DNA from 2 places in the Streptomyces sp. NPDC002793 genome. Region 2 is predicted to be linked to the other one. Evidence: riboswitches for the same ligand, from Rfam matches in the RefSeq annotation. Region 2 holds a riboswitch; the other holds the start of a gene.

Region 1 (3,400 bases), on a different contig from region 2:
TGCGCTCGTCCACGTCCGCCTCACGGGAGCGGCGGCGCAGGAAGTCCGCGTCGGCGCCCAGCCCGTGCACCCCGATCCTGGTGCGGCCGGTGCCGCCGAGGATCTCCGTGCAGCAGCCGATGAAGGCGTCCGCCCAGCGGCGGGTCAGGAAGGCGGCGCGGTCGGCGCCCAGGATGCCGTTGAGCAGCTGCTCGCCGATGTCGTCGGGCAGCAGCCGGAAGTAGTCGACGGGCGCCCAGGGGGTGTGCGAGAAGTGTCCGATCCGCAGGTCGGGGCGGAGTTCGCGGAGGAGGCCCGGGACCAGCGAGAGGTGGTAGTCCTGAACCAGGACCGCGGCACCCTCGCCCGCCTCCTCGGCGAGAGCCTGCGCGAAGGCCCGGTTGTACGTTTCGTAGGACGCCCACAGGCGGCGGAACTCCGCGTCGAACACGGGCTCCAGCGGCGTCTGGTAGATCATGTGGTGGACGAACCAGAGCACCGAGTTCGCGATGCCGTTGTACGCGTCGGCGTGGACCCCCGCGTCGATGTCGAGCATCCGGACGCCGGGCTCGGACACCCCGCGCCGGACCGCCTCGCGGTCGCCGTCGCCGAGGGCGGCGCACACCCACAGCTTGTCGTCGACGGCGCTGAGGCCGGAGACGAGCCCGCCGCCGCCCCGCTTCGAGTCGAGCGTGCCGTCCTCCCGCAGTGCGTACGACACGGGGCCGCGATTGGACGCGACGAGGACCTGGGCGGAGTGCTCGGAGACCATGTACCCGAACCTAGCCCGTTCGGGAAGCCTCCAAACGTGAAGCGAGTGCGGAGCCGGGCGGGAAGAACCGTTACGCCGCTTTCCGGGACGCGTACTCCGCGATCTCCCGCATCGGCGGCCGTTCCTCCGTGTCCACCGCGTGGGTGCGGGGGACGAAGCCGTCGGGGCCCCGCTCGAACTGGGTGATCTCGGGCCGTACGAGCGGCCCCCGGGAGAGCCGCAGCTGCGCCGTCCGGTAGATCGCGGCCGCCATCCGGCCGAGGGCCTGGCCGTCCTGGTGACGGTGTTTGCGCACGCCGACGTCGACCTGCGCGAGGGCGTCCAGGCCGACCGTGTGCAGCGCGTCGACGAGGAGGCCCAGCTCCACTCCGTAACCGACCGGGAAGGGGAGCCGCTCCAGCAGGGAGCGCCGCACCGCGTATTCGCCGCCCAGCGGCTGGACGAAGCCGGCCAGTCGCGGCCAGTGCAGATTGAGCAGCGGGCGGGCCACCAGCTCGGTCACCCGGCCGCCCTGGCCTGCTGTCTCGCCCAACGGTCGGTCGTACATGGCTTTGACGAGCTGCACCGAGGGGTCGGTCAGCAGCGGGCCGACGATCCCGGAGACGAAGTCCGCGGAGAAGTCCTTGAGGTCCGCGTCGACGAAGCAGACGATCTCTCCACTGGTCACCAGGAGTGAGCGCCACAGGACCTCGCCCTTGCCGGGGAGGGCGGGGATCCGGGGCAGGATCGCGTCCCGGTGCACCACGCGGGCGCCGGCCCGCCGGGCCTCCTCCGCCGTGGCGTCGGTGGATCCGGAGTCGATCACCAGCAGTTCGTCGACGAGCCGGCACTTCTCCATCAGCTCGCGGCGGATCTCCGCGACGATGGCGCCGACCGTCGCCTCCTCGTTCAGCGCCGGCAGCACCACGCTGACCCGCGAGCGGTGCGGATCCCTGGCCCGCGCGGCCGTGAGCCGGTCGAGCGGGCGGTCGGCGGCTGACCAGGAACGCCTGGTCAGCCAGCGTTCCACCTCTTCCAGCACGGTCGGTACTCCCTGTATGTGATCCATCTCGCGGTGCGGACGGCTATCTCAACCGTCCTGTGCTTCGGTTACAGTCTTGAACAACGCGGATGACCCTCGCATGCCGGGGTCGGTCCGCGAATAAACGCCCGGATCCATGGTCCGGTGCCATAGCGCTCATCCAGAGGGACTGAGGGAACGGCCCGTTGAAGTCCCGGCAACCCTCCTGCCGACCGCGAGGTCACGGTGGGGAAGGTGCCAATTCCGTCTTGTGGCGAAATACGTCGCAAGGAAGATGAGGAGAAAGGGCCTCCGCCATCATGGCCGTGCAGACAGTTGCAGCCGACACCAATTCTTCCACCGTGGACCTCGGTCCCGCCGCGGCGCTTTCCTGCCGCGAGTGCGGCGAGCGTTTCGAGCTCGGCCCGATCTTCGCCTGTGCGTCCTGTTTCGGGCCGCTCGAAGTGGCCTACGACCTGCCGAGCGGCTCCCCCGAAGAGCTGAAGAAGCGCATCGCCGAGGGCCCGAACAACATCTGGCGCTACGCGCCGCTGCTGCCCGTCCCCGCCGACGTCGCGGACAAGCCCAACATCAACCCCGGCTTCACGAAGCTGGTCAAGGCCGACAACCTCGCCCGTGAGCTGGGCGTGACCGGCGGCCTGTACGTCAAGGACGACTCCGGCAACCCGACGCACTCCTTCAAGGACCGTGTCGTCGCCATCGCCGTCGAGGCCGCCCGCGCCTTCGGGTTCACCACCCTCTCCTGCTCCTCCACCGGCAACCTCGCCGGCGCGGTGGGCGCCGCCGCGGCCCGCGCCGGCTTCCGCTCCTGCGTGTTCATCCCGCACGACCTGGAGCAGGGCAAGGTCGTCATGGCCGCGGTGTACGGCGGCGAACTGGTCGGCATCGAGGGCAATTACGACGACGTCAACCGCTTCTGCTCGGAGCTCATCGGCGACCCGCTCGGCGAGGGCTGGGGCTTCGTCAACGTCAACCTGCGGCCGTACTACGGCGAGGGCTCGAAGACCCTGGCGTACGAGATCTGTGAGCAGCTCGGCTGGCAGCTGCCCGACCAGCTCGTCATCCCGATCGCGTCCGGCTCGCAGCTGACGAAGATCGACAAGGGCCTGCAGGAGCTGATCAAGCTCGGTCTCGTCGAGGACAAGCCGTACAAGATCTTCGGGGCCCAGGCCGAGGGCTGCTCCCCGGTCTCGACCGCCTTCAAGGCCGGTCACGACGTCGTGCGCCCGCAGAAGCCGAACACCATCGCCAAGTCCCTGGCGATCGGCAACCCGGCCGACGGTCCGTACGTCCTGGACATCGCCCGCCGCACCGGTGGTGCCGTGGAGGACGTCGACGACGAGCAGGTCGTCGACGCGATCAAGCTGCTGGCCCGCACCGAGGGCATCTTCGCCGAGACGGCGGGCGGGGTCACGGTCGGTGTGACGAAGAAGCTGATCGACGCCGGTCTGCTCGACCCGACGCTGACCACCGTCGTGCTGAACACCGGCGACGGACTGAAGACGCTCGACGCGGTCGCCCCGACGACCGGCCTGTCGGCGACGATCCGGCCCAGCCTGGACGCGTTCCGCGACGCGGGCCTCGCTGCCGCCGCCAACTGACCACCCGAGAGACCGAGGAAGGCACCC
Region 2 (3,400 bases):
CTTCGTCGGCCCGGTCCTGGCGTTCGTCGTCACCCGGCGGATCTGCCTCGGCCTCCAGCGCCGCGACAAGGAGAAGGTGCTGCACGGGCGCGAGTCCGGCACCATCAAGCGCCTGCCGCACGGTGAGTTCGTGGAGATCCACGAGCCGCTCAGCCAGGAGCAGCTGCACACGCTCACGGCGCACGAGCAGTACAAGCCGCTCGAGATCGGCCCGACGGTCGACAAGAACGGTGTCGAGCGCAAGCCGTCCGCGGTGCAGAAGCTGCGGGCCAGGCTCAGCAAGAGCTACTACGGCGAGGACAACCAGATCGCCAAGCCCACTGCCGAGGAGTACAAGGAGATCACCAGCGGCCACGGCCACCACTGATCACCTCAGCTGACCGCCACAGCGGGAGCCCCGTCCATCCGATGGACGGGGCTCTTCGCTGTCCCCTCGGGCCTGGATAGGGTGGGGGCGACCTTGTATCGGCTGTGGACCCCAGGAGCGGACCATGAACGTTGTGACCCCGGACGGCGGCGACAGCGTGGCGGCCCGTACCTGGCCCGGCGTGCTGACCCCCCTGCTGCGCGGCGAGCACCTGAGCTCCGACGACACCGCGTGGGCGATGGACCGCATCATGAGCGGCGAGGCCACGGACGTGCAGATCGCCGGCTTCGCCGTCGCGCTCCGGGCCAAGGGCGAGACCGTCGACGAGGTCACCGGGCTCGTCCGCGCCATGTACGAGCACGCCCACACCATCGAGGTCCCCGGCCGCACGGTCGACATCGTGGGGACCGGCGGAGACATGGCCAAGACGGTCAACATCTCCACCATGTCGGCGATCGTCGTCGCGGGGACGGGTGCGAAGGTCGTCAAGCACGGCAACCGGGCCTCCTCCTCGGCGAGCGGAGCCTCCGACGTGCTGGAGAAGCTCGGCGTCAACCTCGAACTGACGCCGCAGCGGGTCGTCGCCGTCGCCGAGGAGGCGGGCATCACCTTCTGTTTCGCGGTGAAGTTCCACCCCGCCCTGAGGCACGCGGCCAGGGCGCGCAAGGAACTGGGCACGCAGACCACCTTCAACATCCTGGGACCGCTCACCAACCCGGCCCGGGTGCGCTCCCAGGCCATCGGGGTCGCCGACCCGAAGATGGCGCCCATCGTCGCGGGCGTGCTGGCGGCCCGCGGCAACTCGGCGCTCGTCTTCCGGGGCGACGACGGCCTGGACGAGCTGACCACCACGGCGACCTCGCGGGTCTGGACCGTCCGCGACGGGGCCGTCCGCGAGGAACCCTTCGACCCGCGCGACGTCGGCCTGGACCTGGTCCCCGTCGAGGCGCTGCGCGGCGCGGACGCCTCGTACAACGCGGATGTGGCCCGTCGGTTGCTGGACGGGGAGACCGGCGCCGTACGTGACGCCGTGCTGCTCAACTCGGCCGCCGCGCTGGTCGCGCTGGACCAGGGCGAGGGCACGCTGAACGAGCAGCTGTCGGCCGGGATCGCGCGGGCCGCCGAGTCGATCGACTCCGGTGCGGCCAAGCGGGCGCTGGAGCGCTGGGTGGCGGCCAGCCACGCCTGATCCAGACGGATGACACAGGGGCGCGGTCCGGATGGCGGACCGCGCCCTTGCGTGTCACCGCGTATATGGCAAGATACTGCGCAGGTCATGAGTGACAGCGACTACGGCCCCGGCCCGCTGTCCGGCAACCCTCCGTCCGTGGCGGGGTGCCCCGGGTGAAGACCAGGCCGCAGGCAGCGAGGTCTGTGGCAAGCGCGGGCCCCTCGGCATCGTTGGATGCCACCCCTTGGGGTCCTGGTCCCAGGGAGCCTCTTGTGAGCAAGCGAATGCGATAGGGCACGACGCCCTCCTCCGCACACCCCTTTTCACCTTCCTTCCCGTGCTGCTGCGTTCCTGTTCGGATCGCCGGCGCGAGGATTTCGCCTGTCTCTTACGGGAGTTCGCCATGTCTGTCTCCACCGCTGCCGTCGACCAGTCCATTTGTGCCCCGCTGCCGGTTCTGGGTGCAGATGTCACCGTTCCGCTCGTGACGGGTGGAGATGTCACCTACGCCGCCCTCGACTACGCGGCCAGCGCCCCGGCTCTCCAGCGGGTGTGGGACGACGTGGCCGCCTACGCCCCCTACTACGGCAGCGTGCACCGCGGAGCCGGTTACCTCTCGCAGCTCTCCACCGACCTGTTCGAGAGCAGCCGGGTGACCGTGGCGGAGTTCCTCGGCTGCCGCGCGGACGACCAGGTGGTCTTCACCCGCTCGACGACCGACTCCCTCAACCTGCTGGCCGCCGTGCTGCCCGCCGGCTGCGAGGTGTTCGTGTTCGAAACCGAGCACCACGCCTCGCTGCTGCCCTGGCGCGACGCCCGGGTGACCTACCTCGACGCCCCCCGTACCCCGCACCAGGCGGTCGCCACGCTGGAGCGGGCCCTGGCCGCACGTGAACCCCACGGGCCCGCCCTGGTCTGCGTCACGGGCGCGTCCAACGTCACCGGTGAGCTGTGGCCGGTGAGGGAACTGGCCGCGGCCGCCCACGCCCACGGGGCGCGGATCGTGCTCGACGCGGCCCAGCTGGCACCCCATCACCCGGTGGACATCGCGGAGCTGGACGTCGACTGGATCGCCTTCTCCGGGCACAAGCTGTACGCGCCCTTCGGCTCCGGCGTCCTCGCGGGCCGGGCCGACTGGCTGGTGGACGCGGAGCCCTACCTCGCGGGTGGCGGGGCCTCCCGCAAGGTCGCCCGGCGCGCCGACGGCGGTGTGGACGTCGAATGGCACACCACCGCTGCCCGGCACGAGGCCGGATCGCCCAACGTGATCGGTGTCCACTCCATCGCCGCCGCCTGCAAGGCCCTGACCGAGGCCGGATTCGACCGGCTGGTCGCGAGGGAGCAGCAGCTGGTGACCCGGGTCCGTGAGGGCCTCGCGGGCGTCCCCGAGGTCAAGGTGCTCTCACTGTTCGGCGACGACGCCCCGAGGGTCGGCGTCATCTCCTTCGTGGTCGAGGGATGGAACAGCTCGCACTTCGCCGCCGCGCTCTCCGCCGAGTACGGCATCGGGGTGCGCGACGGACTGTTCTGCGCCCACCCGCTGGTGCGGACCCTGCTGGGCAGCGAGCCTCAGGAGCCGGGTGAATGCGGTGCGCCGGAGGCCGCCCCGGGGGAGAAGTCCCTCAACGCCATCCGGGTGAGCTTCGGCGCGGGCACGCCGGACGAGCACATCGAGCGGTTCCTCGGCGCGGTCCGTGAACTGGTGAGCAAGGGCGCCCGCTGGAGCTACCGCACCGAGGAGGGCCGCTGCGTGCCCGACCGCGGCACCGCCGCGCAGGCCTGACCGGTCCGAAACGCGGCTCCGGCCGGGGACGGGAGGCCTTGCGCCCCGTCCCCGGCCGGAGCCGTACGTCGTGTCAGGC

The links. Region 2 has a riboswitch for S-adenosylmethionine ahead of ABT001_RS03325 (aminotransferase class V-fold PLP-dependent enzyme). Riboswitches for the same ligand answer to the same signal wherever they lie in the genome.
Region 1: another riboswitch for S-adenosylmethionine. It lies ahead of thrC (threonine synthase); the one in region 2 lies ahead of ABT001_RS03325 (aminotransferase class V-fold PLP-dependent enzyme).

The regions. Positions count from the first base shown of each region.
Region 1 is NZ_JBEOVL010000004.1:171,587-174,986, reverse strand. Features, by position in the region: gene ABT001_RS05660 (alpha,alpha-trehalose-phosphate synthase (UDP-forming)) at 1-751, opposite strand, end outside; gene ABT001_RS05655 (glucosyl-3-phosphoglycerate synthase) at 822-1,772, opposite strand; SAM riboswitch class I at 1,926-2,053, shown strand; gene thrC (threonine synthase) at 2,072-3,373, shown strand.
Region 2 is NZ_JBEOVL010000003.1:8,101-11,500, reverse strand. Features, by position in the region: gene qcrB (cytochrome bc1 complex cytochrome b subunit) at 1-367, shown strand, start outside; gene trpD (anthranilate phosphoribosyltransferase) at 492-1,556, shown strand; SAM riboswitch class IV at 1,640-1,757, shown strand; gene ABT001_RS03325 (aminotransferase class V-fold PLP-dependent enzyme) at 1,942-3,321, shown strand; gene ABT001_RS03320 (Lrp/AsnC family transcriptional regulator) at 3,395-3,400, opposite strand, start outside.